2 regions of the Kitasatospora sp. NPDC004723 genome follow, and region 1 is predicted to be linked to the other one. Evidence: riboswitches for the same ligand, from Rfam matches in the RefSeq annotation. Region 1 holds a riboswitch; the other holds the start of a gene.
The links. Region 1 has a riboswitch for glycine ahead of gcvT (glycine cleavage system aminomethyltransferase GcvT). Riboswitches for the same ligand answer to the same signal wherever they lie in the genome.
Positions count from the first base shown of each region.

Region 2: linked by a shared signal. The riboswitch ahead of gcvP (aminomethyl-transferring glycine dehydrogenase) and the one ahead of gcvT (glycine cleavage system aminomethyltransferase GcvT) in region 1 are both predicted to bind glycine.

Region 1 covers NZ_JBEXJT010000047.1:215-7,914, forward strand. Annotated here, with positions in the region: gene ABZW10_RS31430 (enhanced serine sensitivity protein SseB C-terminal domain-containing protein) at 48-860, opposite strand; gene ABZW10_RS31435 (enhanced serine sensitivity protein SseB) at 1,167-1,970, opposite strand; glycine riboswitch at 2,149-2,255, shown strand; gene gcvT (glycine cleavage system aminomethyltransferase GcvT) at 2,476-3,597, shown strand; gene gcvH (glycine cleavage system protein GcvH) at 3,697-4,080, shown strand; gene glyA (serine hydroxymethyltransferase) at 4,164-5,432, shown strand; gene ABZW10_RS31455 (L-serine ammonia-lyase) at 5,631-6,998, shown strand; gene ABZW10_RS31460 (hypothetical protein) at 7,060-7,389, opposite strand; gene ABZW10_RS31465 (hypothetical protein) at 7,386-7,655, opposite strand.
Region 2 covers NZ_JBEXJT010000025.1:100,102-107,801, forward strand. Annotated here, with positions in the region: gene ABZW10_RS23305 (DUF5999 family protein) at 1-94, shown strand, start outside; gene gcvP (aminomethyl-transferring glycine dehydrogenase) at 206-3,106, opposite strand; glycine riboswitch at 3,347-3,450, opposite strand; gene ABZW10_RS23315 (DUF2382 domain-containing protein) at 3,666-4,799, shown strand; gene ABZW10_RS23320 (MFS transporter) at 4,956-6,446, shown strand; gene ABZW10_RS23325 (DNA polymerase IV) at 6,584-7,700, opposite strand, start outside.

The sequences.
Region 1 (7,700 bases):
GTGCGTGCTCCGGCGGCGACCGCCCGGCGTGATCCGAAAGAGAGGCCCTAGCGACCGGGGTAGCCGGGCCACGGCTGCTGCGGCGGCGGCTGCTGCCCCGGCCAGCCCTGCGCCGGCGGATGCGTGCCGTAGCCGAAGCCGTGCCCCTGGGCCGGCCCCTGCTGCGCGGTGTACGGCGGCGGCACCGGCGGGTACGGCCCCGTCGCCGGCCGGCCGTGCCCGGCCGCCTCCCGGTCGTAGAACGGGCGCGCGTTGGCCCGCATCCACAGCGCCACCGGGTCGTACTCGTCCGCCATCGCGACCGTCGAGACCGCCAGCCCCTCCGGCGCGACCGCGATCGCCCGCTGCATCAGCGCCCGCACCGCCTCCACCGTGGGCGGCGAACTCTCGTACAGGTCCAGGCCGATCGCCAGGTACGGTTCGCCCACCGACGGCCGCACCCAGGCCCGGCGCAGCGCCCTCACCGCGCGCACCTCGACCGCCTGGCGCTCCAGCAGCGCGAAGAACTGCTGCGCCGGCACCTGCGGCTCGCTCAGCTTCAGCGGCCCGGCCGGCAGCCGGTCCAGGCCCGCGGCGACCCGGCGCAGGTCCGCCCACGGCACGCCCACCCCGCCGCCCGGGGCGTGCGGGTTCAGCCACAGGCCCCACCGGGTCCGGTACAGCGAGGCCGCGATCTCCCGGCCGGAGATCACCTCGTGCGCCCGCGCCCAGCCGGACGCCGCCAGCTGCTCGGGCGAGGTGACGGCCGGCGCGTAGCCGTGGCCGCTGATCTCCATGTTCCCGTACTGGGCGTCCGCGCTGCCCGGCGTGCCGTGCCAGAGCAGCATCCAGACCCGGCCCTCGGCGAGCGCGTGCAGCATCGTCTCGTAGGCCTCGTAGCGCTCCGGCGCCACCTCGCGCAGCGCGCGCTCCAGCGCGCCCGGATCCGGGCGTCCGGTGGGCGCCTGGCCCCAGGGCCCCGGTGCACCGCCAGCTACCGATCCCGCACTCATGCGCCCACCTCGCTGCGCTTCTTCGTTCCTCGTCCGTCACCGGCGGCCCGGCGGCCGTCAGCACGCACCCTATGGGGCGGCCACCGACCGCCGCCACGCCACCGTGCCAGGGTCCGCACCGCCTCCCCGCCCGCACCCCGTCCGACGGCTGCCGGACGGACGGCCGGGGCCGGGTCAGCCCCGCACGTAGAAGGGCGCGACCCGGTTCACCAACCAGTCGACCACCGGATCGTCCGCGAGGTCGAGCAGTACGAGGTGGACGCCTCCGGGAAGCGGTGCGGTTCCCAGTGCGCGGCCCAATCCCTCGTTCACCGCAGCCGGGTCGGCGGGGGCCCCCGGATCCAGCTGGACGCCCACGAACATCACGGTCGGCTCGCCCTCGACGCTCGCCAGCGCCCGCCGGGCGGTCAGCACTCCCGGCAGCGCCGCGAGTTCCGCGCGGCAGGCGGCCAGGAACGCCTCCGGGTCCTCCCCCGGCACCGGCTCGCGCAGCGCCACCCGGCCGCCGCCCGGAGCCTGCACGGCGTCCGGGGCGTCGGCCCAGCGGTCCTCGCGCGGCCCGCGGCGCAGCTCCGCCACGCCCTCCGGCGGCACCGGGATGCCCACCGCCGCCTCGGGGTTGACGGCGATGCCCACGCCCAGCGGCAGACCACGGGCGAACTCCCACACCGGGGCGACCGCGAACGCCATCCCGGGAGCCTGCTGGACGAACACCTCCTGCGAGGAGAACACCGGGACATAGGGGTCGCCGGCCAGTTCGATCGTCGGCAGGTCCAGCGACTGCCCCTGCGGGCCGCCGCCCGACGGCAGCGGGATCCACACCTGGCTGCGCGCCAGCACCTCGATCACCCGCGGGGTCGCACCGGGGTCGCCGAGCGCGGCGGTGAGCACCTGCTCCAGCTCGTTGGCCGGCCACGCGCCTCCCGGCGGCGCCGACTCGGCCCCGTCCCACCCCTGCTGCTCCACCGGGTACCCCATGCGCCGCCGTACCGTCCTCTGCTCGCCGATGCCCGCAGCCTAGCGTTTCGGCACCCCGCCCCGGGCCGCCAGGCCCGACGTGACGCAACCCCCTCTCCCCTTGTCCCGGCGGACGTGCCATGATGTGCGCGTCTGCGGTGGCATCCACCCAGGCCCCGCCAACTCCATACCGGCCGCTCGAACCCGCGCGGGAGAGTCCGGAGTGCCCCGTCCAGGCGGCACAGCCGGCGCCGAAGGAGCAAGTCCTCCCCGGAATCTCTCAGGCACCCCTACCGCACGGGTTAGGCACATCTGGAAAGCGGCGTACGGCCCTGCCGTCCGCCCACCCACGGTGCAAGCCGCCATGCTGTTCCCCTACAGGGCAGTGGACGGTGAAGCTCTCAGGTACGACGACAGATGGGGAGACCCAGCCGCCGCATGCCCGCGCGCAGGGTCCGCCGCCCCCGAGACAGGGCCGGTCCCGGCGCGCGCACCCCTGAGTGCCCCGACCGAGGAGTTCCTGGCCATGTCGTCCCTCCGCCTCACCGCGCTCGACGCGCTGCACCGCGCCCTCGGCGCCACCATGACCGACTTCGCCGGCTGGGACATGCCGCTGCGCTACGGCAGCGAGCGCGAGGAGCACCTCGCCGTCCGCACCAAGGCCGGCCTGTTCGACCTCTCCCACATGGGCGAGATCACCGTCACCGGCCCGCAGGCCGGCGAGATGCTGGACCACGCCCTGGTCGGCTTCGTCTCCGCGCTCGGCGTGCTGCGCGCCCGCTACACCATGATCTGCGCCGAGGACGGCGGCATCCTGGACGACCTGATCGTCTACCGCCTGCGCGAGGACGCCTTCCTGGTCGTCGCCAACGCCTCCAACGCCCAGCTGGTGCTGGACGAGCTGATCGCCCGTGCCAAGGGCTTCAACGCCGTCGTCTCCGACGACCGCGACGCCTACGCGCTGATCGCCGTGCAGGGCCCGGAGTCCACCGGGATCCTGGCCGACACCACCGAGGCCGACCTGCCCGGCCTGAAGTACTACGCGATCCTCCCGGCCCAGGTGGCCGGCCGCGACGTGCTGCTCGCCCGCACCGGCTACACCGGCGAGGACGGCTTCGAGATCTTCTGCAACCCGGGCGACGCCGAGCACATCTGGCAGGCGCTGACCGAGGCCGGCACCGGGCGCGGTCTGATCCCCTGCGGCCTGTCCTGCCGCGACACGCTGCGCCTGGAGGCCGGCATGCCGCTGTACGGCCACGAGCTGTCCACCGACCTGACCCCGTTCGACGCGGGCCTGGGCCGGGTCGTCCGCTTCGACAAGACCACCAACGAGGGCGCCTTCGTCGGCCGCAAGGCCCTGGAGCGGGCCGCCGCCGAGGCCGAGGCCAAGGCGCCGCGGGTGCTGGTCGGCCTGGTCTCCGAGGGCAAGCGCGTGCCGCGCGCCGAGTACACCGTGGTCTCCACCGACGGCGAGGCGATCGGCCGGATCACCTCCGGCGCGCCCTCCCCCACGCTGGAGAAGCCGATCGCGATGGCCTACGTGGACGCGGCCCACGCCGCCCCCGGCACCACCGTCGCGGTGGACGTGCGCGGCAAGCACGAGCCGGTCCAGGTCGTGGCGCTGCCGTTCTACAAGCGCGCCCGCTGACGCCCCTCCCCCACCGGTTTCCCGCTGTTCCCCACGCGAGGCAGGTCCGCGCGCCGGGCCGCTTCGTCGTACCCGCTTCCCATCCTGGAGAATGACGCCATGAGCAACCCCCAGCACCTGCAGTACACCGACGAGCACGAGTGGCTGACCACCTCCGAGGCCGGTGAGGTCGCCACGATCGGCATCACCAAGCACGCCGCCGACGCCCTCGGCGACATCGTGTACGTGCAGCTCCCCGAGGTCGGCGACACCGTGACCGCCGGCGAGACCTGTGGCGAGCTGGAGTCGACCAAGTCGGTCAGCGACCTGTTCTCGCCGGTGACCGGTGAGGTCACCGAGGTCAACGAGGCCGTCTCCGACGACAACAGCCTGGTCAACAGCGAGCCGTTCGAGGGTGGCTGGCTGTTCAAGGTCCGCATCGAGTCGACCGGCAAGCTGCTGACCGCCGACGAGTACACCGCGCTCACCAACCCCTCGGCCTGAGCCACCGCCGGGGCGGCCGTCGCACCACGGCCGCCCCGCTGCCGGCCCCCCTCTGCCCCGCCTCCTCCCGGGAAGACCCCACCATGACGGTTCTGAACCAGTCCCTGCACGCCCTCGACCCGGAGATCGCCGCCGCGGTCGACGCCGAGCTGCACCGCCAGCAGACCACCCTGGAGATGATCGCCTCCGAGAACTTCGCCCCGGTGGCGGTCATGGAGGCCCAGGGCTCGGTGCTGACCAACAAGTACGCCGAGGGCTACCCCGGTCGCCGCTACTACGGCGGCTGCGAGCACGTCGACGTGGTCGAGCAGATCGCGATCGACCGCATCAAGGCGCTGTTCGGCGCCGAGCACGCCAACGTCCAGCCGCACTCCGGCGCGCAGGCCAACGCCGCCGCGATGTTCGCGCTGATCAAGCCGGGCGACACCATCCTGGGCCTGAACCTGGCCCACGGCGGCCACCTGACCCACGGCATGAAGATCAACTTCTCCGGCAAGCTCTACAACGTGGTGCCGTACCACGTGGACGACAAGACCAGCCAGGTCGACATGGCCGAGGTCGAGCGCCTCGCCAAGGAGCACCGCCCGCAGCTGATCATCGCCGGCTGGTCCGCCTACCCGCGCCAGCTCGACTTCGCCGAGTTCCGCCGGATCGCCGACGAGGTCGGCGCGCTGCTGATGGTCGACATGGCGCACTTCGCCGGCCTGGTCGCCGCGGGCCTGCACCCCAACCCGGTGCCGTTCGCGGACGTGGTCACCACCACCACCCACAAGACCCTGGGCGGCCCGCGCGGCGGCGTCATCCTCTCCAAGGCCGAGCACGCCAAGAAGATCAACTCCGCGGTCTTCCCCGGCCAGCAGGGCGGCCCGCTGGAGCACGTCATCGCCGGCAAGGCCGTCGCCTTCAAGGTCGCCGCCTCGGAGGAGTTCAAGGAGCGCCAGCAGCGCACCCTGGACGGCGCCCGGATCCTCGCCGAGCGCCTGCTGCAGGCCGACGTCACCGAGGCCGGCGTCTCCGTGCTGTCCGGCGGCACCGACGTGCACCTCGTCCTGGTCGACCTGCGCAACAGCCGGCTCGACGGCCAGCAGGCCGAGGACCGTCTGCACGAGGTCGGCATCACCGTCAACCGCAACGCCATCCCGAACGACCCGCGCCCGCCGATGGTCACCTCCGGCCTGCGGATCGGCACCCCGGCGCTCGCCACCCGCGGCTTCCAGGCCGAGGACTTCCGCGAGGTCGCCGACATCATCGCCGAGGCCCTGAAGCCGGCCTTCGACGAGGGCACCGCCGAGGCGCTCAAGGCCCGGGTCACCGCCCTGGCCGAGAAGTACCCGCTCTACCCCAACCTGTAGGTCCCGCCGTTCGGCGGCCGGTGACCGGGCTCACCCCGCCCGGACACCGGGGATTCCGGGGCACCGCGCACACTGGAGAGTGCGCGCGGTGCCCCGACCCGTGTCAGCCGCCCGCCCTCGCCCGACCCACCCTCCCGCCACCGCCGTCCTCCCCTCCCTGCCGGCACCACCCACGAGACCAGACAAGGACGTCCCTCCGTGGCCATCAGCGTCTTCGACCTCTTCTCCATCGGCATCGGTCCCTCCAGCTCCCACACCGTCGGGCCGATGCGCGCAGCCCGGATGTTCGCCCGCCGCCTGAAGTCGGAGGGCCTGCTGACCGAGGTGACGGCCGTCCGCGCCGAGCTGTACGGCTCGCTCGGCGCCACCGGCCACGGCCACGGCACCCCGAAGGCGGTGCTGCTGGGCCTGGAGAACGCCTCCCCGCGCACCATCGACGTCGACCAGGCCGACCGCGACGTCGAGCGGATCACCGCCGAGAAGCGGATCCACCTGCTCGGCGTGCACGCCATCGACTTCGACCCCGACACCCAACTGGTGCTGCACCGGCGCCGCTCGCTGCCGTACCACGCCAACGGCATGACGCTGTGGGCCTTCCGGGCCGACGGCTCGACCGTGCTGGAGAAGACCTACTACTCGGTCGGCGGCGGCTTCGTCGTCGACGAGGACGCGATCGGCGCGGACCGGGTCAAGCCCGACGACACCGCACTGAAGTACCCCTTCCGCACCGGCGAGGAACTGCTGCGGCTCACCCGGGAGACCGGCCTGTCGATCTCCGGCCTGATGCTGGAGAACGAGAAGGCCTGGCGCACCGAGGAGGAGATCCGCGCCGGCCTGCTGGAGATCTGGCGGGTCATGCAGGAGTGCGTCCGGGCCGGCATGTCCCGCGAGGGCATACTCCCCGGCGGCCTCAAGGTGCGCCGCCGCGCCGCCGCGGCCGCCCGCGCGCTGCGCGCCGAGGGCATCGGCCCGGCCAACGCGATGGAGTGGGTGACCCTCTACGCGATGGCGGTCAACGAGGAGAACGCCTCCGGCCGCCGGGTGGTCACCGCCCCGACCAACGGCGCGGCCGGCATCATCCCCGCCGTCCTGCACTACTACCTGAACTTCATCCCGGGCGCCGACGAGGACGGCATCGTCCGCTTCCTGCTCTCCGCCGGCGCGATCGGCATGCTCTTCAAGGAGAACGCCTCCATCTCCGGCGCCGAGGTCGGCTGCCAGGGCGAGGTCGGCTCCGCCTGCTCGATGGCCGCCAGCGGCCTCGCCGAGGTCCTCGGCGGCAGCCCGGAGCAGGTCGAGAACGCCGCCGAGATCGGCATCGAGCACAACCTCGGCCTCACCTGCGACCCGGTCGGCGGCCTGGTCCAGATCCCCTGCATCGAGCGCAACGGCATGGCGTCGGTCAAGGCCGTCACCGCCGCCCGGATGGCCCTGCGCGGCGACGGCCGCCACCACGTCTCCCTCGACAAGGCGATCAAGACCATGAAGGAGACCGGCGCCGACATGAAGATCAAGTACAAGGAGACCTCGCGCGGCGGCCTCGCCGTCAACGTCATCGAGTGCTGATCCCGCACCCGGCCGGTACGGCGCCCCTGCCCTCCCGGCGGGGGCGCCGCCGTTTCCGGACTCAGAACTCCTCGGGGTAGGCGTCCGTCCGCACGATCCGGGCGACGTAGAAGCCGGGCCCGTGCGGGGTCCCGGTCGCGTGGTACTGGACCAGCCCGAGATCGTGGGCCAGCGGAGCGGTGTAGGCGCCGGGGAGCCCGGGAACGGCCTCGGCGTGGTCGGGATGCGGGCCGCCGTCCAGCGTCTCGCGCAGGCCCACCAGGAACGCGGCGATCGCCGAGACGACGTCCGGTGGTGTCACCGCGAAATCGAACACCGCCTCGACCTGGGGTGACAGCACGATCGGGTCGTGTTCCTCGTCGCCGTCGTACGGATCGTCCCAGTCACTCACGGGCGCTCTCGCTCGCGCAGGACGGCGGAGAGGGCCCGGCCGGGGGCGGCACCCTGCTGGACCTCGGCGTGGGTGCGGGCGGTCGCCGGGTCGCCGTAGAGCTCCAGCCGGAGCCGCCAGCGGCGCAGCACGCCGGCGATCTCGTGTTCGTCCGCCGAGCCCATGTCCCGGTAGAAGGCCATCCGTTGGGATGGCGGCAACGCGGCCCCGATCTCGTCCTGAGTGCGCGGACGGGTGCGATGCGGTTCCACCGGCTGTGCGGTCATCGGTCCTCCTGCTGCGGTGGCGGTCGACCGGACTCCACTGTAGTC
Region 2 (7,700 bases), on a different contig from region 1:
CTGCAACGGCGTCCTGCTGTTCGAGGACACCGGTGAACTGCTGCCCGACGGCCGGGTGATCGCCCCGCGCCGTCCGGCCGCGAGCGCGGTCTGAGCCGCCGGGACGCCGCAGGGGAACGAGCGCGACGGGCAGGGCCCCGGCGGACGGATCCGCCGGGGCCCTGCCGTGTGCCGTGCACCGGTCGGGTGCCGGACGCCCTGCGTGTCAGACGCCGTACTCGTCCAGCGGCGGGCAGGAGCAGACCAGGTTGCGGTCGCCGTACGCGCCGTCGATGCGGCTGACCGGGGGCCAGTACTTGTCCGCCGGGTTCACGCCGGCCGGGAAGACCGCCTCCTGACGGGTGTAGCCGTGCGCCCAGTCGCCGGCCAGCTCGGCCGCGGTGTGCGGGGCGTTGTGCAGCGGGTTGTCCTCCGCCGCCCACTCGCCCGAACCGACCTTGTCGATCTCGGCCCGGATCTCGATCATCGCGTCGCAGAAGCGGTCGATCTCGTAGAGGTCCTCGGACTCGGTCGGCTCGATCATCAGCGTGCCGGCCACCGGGAACGACATGGTCGGCGCGTGGAAGCCGTAGTCGATCAGGCGCTTGGCGATGTCGTCCACCGTCACGCCGGTGTCCTTGGTGAGCGGGCGCAGGTCGATGATGCACTCGTGCGCCACCAGGCCGCCGGGGCCGGTGTAGAGCACCGGGAAGTGCGGGGCCAGCCGCTTGGCGATGTAGTTGGCGTTCAGCACCGCGACCTGGGTGGCGCGCTTGAGGCCCTCGCCGCCCATCAGCCGGACGTACGACCAGGAGATCGGCAGGATGCCCGCCGAGCCCCACGGGGCGGCCGAGATCGGGCCGACACCGGTGGCCGGACCGGCCTCCGCCTGGAGCGGGTGGTTGGGCAGGTACGGCGCGAGGTGCTCGCGCACCGCCACCGGGCCGACGCCCGGGCCGCCGCCGCCGTGCGGGATGCAGAAGGTCTTGTGCAGGTTCAGGTGCGAGACGTCCGCGCCGAACTTGCCCGGCTTGGCCAGGCCGACCAGCGCGTTCAGGTTGGCGCCGTCGACGTACACCTGGCCGCCGGCCTCGTGCACCAGGCCGCAGATCTCGGTGATCTGGGTCTCGTACACGCCGTGGGTGGACGGGTAGGTGACCATCAGCACGGCGAGGCTGTCGCGGTGCTGCTCGATCTTGGCCTTCAGGTCCTCGACGTCGACGTCGCCGTCGACCAGGGTCTTGACCACGACCACGCGCATGCCGGCCATCACCGCGGAGGCGGCGTTGGTGCCGTGCGCGGAGGACGGGATGAGGCAGACGTCGCGCTGGGTGTCGCCGTTGGCGTGGTGGTAGGCGCGCACGGCCAGCAGGCCGGCCAGCTCGCCCTGGGAACCGGCGTTCGGCTGGATGGAGACGGCGTCGTAGCCGGTCACCTCGACCAGCTGCCGCTCCAGACCGCGGATCAGGGTGAGGAAGCCCTCGGCCTGGTCGACCGGGGCGAAGGGGTGCAGCTGGCCGAACTCCGGCCAGGTCACCGACTCCATCTCGGTGGTCGCGTTGAGCTTCATGGTGCAGGAGCCCAGCGGGATCATGCCGCGGTCCAGCGCGTAGTCCCGGTCCGACAGGCGGCGCAGGTAGCGCAGCATGGCGGTCTCCGAGCGGTGGCTGTGGAAGACCGGGTGGGTGAGGTACTCGTCCTCGCGCAGCAGCGCGGCGGGCAGCGCGTCGGCGCCCTCCGCGACCTCGACGCCCTCGACGCCGAACGCGGCCCAGACGCCCGCCAGGTGCTCGCGGGTGGTGGTCTCGTCGGTGGAGACCGAGATCCGGTCCGCGCCGTCCTGGAAGACGTTGATGCCGTTGGCGCGGGCGGCGGCGGCGATCTCCGCGGCGCGGCCGGGGACGACCGCGGTGACGGTGTCGAAGAACTCGCCGTGCAGCAGCTCGACGCCGCCGGCCCGCAGGCCCTCGGCGAGCGCGGCGGCGTAGCGGTGGGTGCGGCGGGCGATGTCGGCCAGGCCGTCCGGGCCGTGGTAGACGGCGTACATCGAGGCCATCACGGCGAGCAGCACCTGGGCGGTGCAGATGTTGCTGGTGGCCTTCTCGCGGCGGATGTGCTGCTCGCGGGTCTGCAGGGCCAGCCGGTAGGCGCGGTTGCCGTCGGCGTCGACCGAGACACCGACCAGGCGGCCGGGCAGCGAGCGGGCGTACTCGGCGCGCACCGCGAGGTAGCCGGCGTGCGGGCCGCCGAAGCCCATCGGCACGCCGAAGCGCTGGGAGGTGCCGCAGGCGATGTCGGCACCGAGCTCGGCCGGCGACTTCAGCAGGGTGAGGGCGAGCAGGTCGGCGGCGACGGCGACGATCGCGCCCAGGCCGTGGGCCTGCTCGATCAGCGGGGCGAGGTCGCGGACCACGCCGGTGGCGCCGGGGTACTGGAGCAGCACGCCGAAGACGCCGCGCTCGGCGATCTCGGCCGGGATGCCCTCGGACAGGTCGGCGACGACCACCTCGACGCCGGTCGGCACGGCGCGGGTGTTGATCACCGCGACGGTCTGCGGCAGGGTCTCGGCGTCGACCAGGAAGACACCGCCCTTGACCTTGGTGACGCGGCGGGCCAGGGCCATCGCCTCGGCGGCCGCGGTGCCCTCGTCCAGCAGGGAGGAGCCGGAGGTGGGCAGGCCGGTCAGGTCGGAGACCAGGGTCTGGAAGTTGAGCAGCGCCTCCAGGCGGCCCTGCGAGATCTCCGGCTGGTACGGCGTGTACGCGGTGTACCAGGCCGGGTTCTCCATGACGTTGCGCAGGATCACCGGCGGGGTGAAGGTGCCGTAGTAGCCCAGGCCGATCATCGACGTGAGCACGGTGTTGCGGCCGGCCAGCTCGCGCAGCTCGGCGAGGACCTGGGCCTCGCTGCGCCCGGCGGGCAGGTCGAGCGCGGTGATCGAGCGGATGGCCTCGGGGACGGCGGCGGTGGCCAGCTCGTCCAGCGAGGCGTACCCGACCTGGGCCAGCATCTTCTCCTGCGCGGCGGCGTCGGGGCCGATGTGGCGGTTCTCGAAGGGGCTGGCCTGTTCGAGCTCGGTGAGGGTCGCGGGGGTCGTGGGGCGTCCCGAGTTCGGCTGGGCGTTCATGGTGGTCGAGGCCTCCTGGTCACGGACCGGCGGGGGTGCGCACGCCCGGCGCCCCGCCGCTGCGGACAACAGCGGAGCGGCCCGGTCGGACGAACCCGACAGGCCTCCCCCTCTGTCATCGGGACCTGAGAGCTTCGCCCGCGCGGAGCGCCGTGGGACGCCCCGCCGGCTTGCACCGTCGGTGAGGGTGGGGTCCGCCGGCTCCCTCGCCCGCGATCCTGCCCTGCTTTCCAGAGTGACCTATCCCGCACGGTACGGATGCCTGAGAGATTCCGGGGAGGAGTTGCTCCTTCGGCGCCACGACCAGCGGCTTCCGCTGTCGAGGACTCTCCCGAGCGGGCTCGGCGGTCGCGCCCAGGGTACCAGCGGGAGGCACCGCGATCACGGGTGCGTCAGGTCCTTCGGCGACTTCACCGCTGTCGGCGGCCGTGCCCCGGTCGGCGCAGCCCCGGGCCCGTCCGGCCGCATCCCGCTCGCGCGCGCCCGTTTGATGGCTTTTGGTGTGAAGTGGCGCTGTCCTGCGGGCGTTTCCGCGAGCTCACCGCACTGGAGGAAAAGAGTGCAGACCGACATCGACCCCCGGGACCTCATCGGCCACAAGGCGGTGGACCGCAACGGGGACAAGATCGGCACCATCGACGAGGTGTACCTGGACGACTCCACCGGCCGTCCCGAGTGGGCCGCCGTCCGGACCGGCATCTTCGGCCGCGACGCCTTCGTCCCCCTGACCACGAGCGAGTTCTCCGGCGACGAGCTGCGGGTGCCGTACGACAAGTCCCTGGTGAAGGAGTCACCGGACTTCGGCGTGGGCCAGCACCTGTCGCCCGCCCAGGAGCTCCAGCTCTACCGCTACTACGGGCTGGACACCCCGGCGGAGGGCCGGCCGTCGGTGCCGGGCGAGGGCCCGTCGGAGAAGCCGGCCGACCTCGACTTCGGCACCACCGCGGGCACCGGCCCCACCGCCGCGCCCGCGAGCCCGCCCGTCCCGAACGGGACGGGGGCCCCGAACGGGACGGCCGCCACCAACGGGACGGGAGCGGTCGGCGGCACCGACGCCTCGCGCCCGGCCAAGCAGCTCACCTTCCACCGGGCGGCCGACCTCGACAAGCCGGCCGACGCCACGCCCGAGACCCGGGTGCGGACCTTCACCGCTCCCCCGGCCGCGCCCACCGCGCCCCACCCCGCCACCGAACCGCAGCCGCGCCCCGCGCGGCGGCCCGAGACCGGCCCGTCCGCCTCCTCCCCCACCGGCCCGCTGGAGATCACCTGCCGCGAGGAGCGCCTCGACGTCACCACCGAGTGGCACGTGATCGGCACCGCGAAGCTGCGCAAGTACGTGACCAGCGAGCAGGTGGAGCGCCGGATCCCGGTGGTCCGCGAGCGGGTCCGGGTCGAACGGGTGCCGGTCGGCGAGGCCGAGCGGGCCGCGCTCGACGAGAAGGAGATCGCCGAGGCGGTGGAGGAGGTCACCCTGCGCGAGGAGCGTCCGGTGGTCCGCAAGTACCTGGCGCCGGTCGAACGGGTCCGGCTGGTGGTCGAGCGGTACACCACCGAGGAGGTCGTCCGCGAGGAGCTGCGGCGCGAGCAGGTCGAGGTCCACGACAACGCCGCGGCCACGCCGGCCTTCCCGACCTCGCCGCCGCCCGCCGCGCCGGCCCCGGCCCGGCCCGCTCCGGACCGCCCGCTCGTCTGACGGCGGACTCCCGCTCCGCCCTGCCGCAGGACCCCGGCCGCCCCCGGCCGGGGTCCTTCCTTTTTACCAAGGCTTAACCAATGAATATTTGACACACTGAAGTATCCCCCTGCATGGTTACTTCAGTTCATTCACTATGTACGGGAGGAAGCAACCGTGAGTGAGGCACCACAGCCCACCACCGCGGCCGAGAAGCAGAGCAGCGCCCGGGTCCTGCCGGCCCTCATCCTGGCGATGCTGTCGTTCAGCGTGGTGCAGACCGCGGTCGTCCCGATCCTGCCCTCGCTCGCCAAGGAACTGAGCGTCTCCGGCTCCAGCATCACCTGGCTGATGACGGCCAACCTGCTGTCGGCCGCCGTGCTGACCCCCCTGCTGGGCCGCTTCGGCGACCTGCGCGGGCGCAAGCCGATGCTGCTGATCTCGCTCGGCGGCCTGGTCGCGGGCTCCGCCCTCGCGGTCTCCACCCACTCCTTCACCTGGCTGGTCGTCGCCCGCGTGCTGCAGGGCGCCGGCGGTGGCGTGCTGCCGCTCGCCATCAGCATCGTCCGCGACGAACTGCCCAAGCAGAAGGTCACCGGCGGCGTCGCCGCCATCAGCGCCTCGATGGGTGTCGGCAGCGGCCTCGGCCTGGTCGCCACCGGCCTGCTGCTGGAGCACTGGAGCTACAAGTCGATCTTCTGGATGGGCCTGGTCTTCGGTCTGATCGCGGTCGCCCTGGTCGCACTGCGGGTGCCCACCGACCCGGTCACCGACAAGGACGGCGGCGCCGACCCGCTCGGCGCGATCGCCCTCGCCGGCTGGCTCTCCGCCCTGCTGGTCGCCGTCAGCCAGGGCAACCACTGGGGCTGGACCTCCACCAAGACCCTCGGCCTGTTCGCCGTCGCCGCCGTGGTCGCCCTGATCTGGGGCGTCATCGAGGTCAAGGTCGCGCACCCGCTGGTCGACATGAAGATGATGTCGCGCCCCGCCGTCGCCTTCACCAACCTGGCCGGCCTGCTGATCGGCTTCGGCATGTACGGCTCCTTCATGGTCATCAGCAACTTCGCCCAGACCCCGGAGAAGCTCGCCCACTACGGCTTCACCGCCACCGTGCTGCACGCCGGCGTGATGCTGCTGCCCTCCGCCCTCGGCTCGATGGTCGCCGCCCCGCTCGGCGCACTGCTGATCGCCCGCCGCGGCCCGCGCCTGCCGCTGGTCCTCGGCGGCGTCCTCGGCGCCGTCTCGATGGCCTACCTGGCCCTGCGGCACAGCCACGAGGGCGACATCTACCTCTCCTCGGCGATCTTCGGCCTCGGCATCGGCCTCGCCTTCTCGGCGATGCCCGCCTACATCAACGGCGCCGTCCCGGCCGAGCAGAGCGGCATCGCCAACGGCATGAACGCCGTGCTGCGCACCGTCGGCGGCGCGATCGGCACCGCCGTCATGGCCGCCGTCCTCACCGGCGACACCATGAAGCTGCCGATCCCGGTCTCGCTGCCCACCCTGGACGCCTACCGGCACGCCTTCTGGACAGCCGCCGTGGTCTGCGCCGTGGCCGGCGCCGTCCCGTTCCTCATCCGCTCCGTCAAGCCGGTCACCAGCGTGACCACCGGCAGCCCGGCGGCGGACCTGACCTCCGGCCGGGAGCCGGTGAAGACCGACGCCTGACGAGGCGTCCGGCCCCGCGCCCAGGGACAGGGCGCGGGGACCGGACCCGGACGGTCGCCGAGGGCATCGCGACCGTCCGAGGCCCGGAACGCACGCGGCCCCACCCGGCCCCCCTGCCGGGTGGGGCCGCTTCGCGTCTAAGCGTCGTCCTCCCGCTCCTCCGTCGCGCCCGGCCAGCCCTCGCGCAGCGGCAGCGGCCGGGCCGGCTCCAGCGCGGGATCCTCGATCGCGAAGGTCCGCACCCGCCCCGGCCCGCTCCACGGCGTCTCGAAGCGCACCGTCACCCGCCCCACCCCGCTGCCCTGCACCCACCCCGGCCCGAGCTCCGCGTGGTGGACGTCCTGCCCCGGCAGCCAGCGCCGCACCGCCACGGCCTCCTCCTCGACCGCCTCCGGCTCCTCCTCGGCCCCGGCCCCGGCGGCCTCGGCCTCCTCCCGGACGGCCTGCGCGAACAGGTCCTCCTGGGTGTAGTCGGCCAGCTGCGCCACCCCCACGCCCAGCAGCCGCACCCCGCCCGTGATGTCCACCTGCGCGGCCAGCCGCCGGGCGGTCTCGACGATCACCGCCTCCTCGTCCGTCGGACCGCGCAGCGTCTCCGAGCGGGTCAGCGTGGAGAAGTCGAAACGCCGGACCTTCAGCACCACCGTGCGACCCGAGCGCCCCGCCCCGCGCAGCCGCCGCACACAGCGCAGCGCCAGCGCCTCCACCTCGCGCAGCACCCGGTCCCGGTCCGCCAGGTCCACCTCGAAGGTGTCCTCCACCGAGACCGACTTGGCGTCCTGGTCCGCCACCACCGGCCGGTCGTCCAGGCCTATCGACATCTGGTGGACGCCGGCCCCGTGCGCCCTGCCCAGCAGTTGCACCAGCTCCGGTTCCCCCGCCTCGGCGAGCTCGGCCACCGTGTTCAGCCCCGCCCGGCGCAGCACCTGCTCGGTGGCCGGGCCGATCCCCGGCAGCGCCCGCACCGGCATCGGCCCCAGCACCGCCCGCTCCTGCCCCGGCTCGATCAGCACCAGCCCGTCCGGCTTGGCCTGCTCGGAGGCGATCTTGGCCATCAGCTTCGAGCCCGCCGCCCCGACCGAGGCGGTCAGCCCGGTGCGCCGCTCGATGTCCGCCCGCAGGTCCTCCGCCAGCGCCAGCACCAGCCGCTCCCCCGTCCCGTGCTCCGCCTCGGCCAGCACCGGGCCGTACGGACCGGCCTCCAGGTCGACGAAGGCCTCGTCCAGGCTCAGCGGCTGCACCAGCGGCGACAGC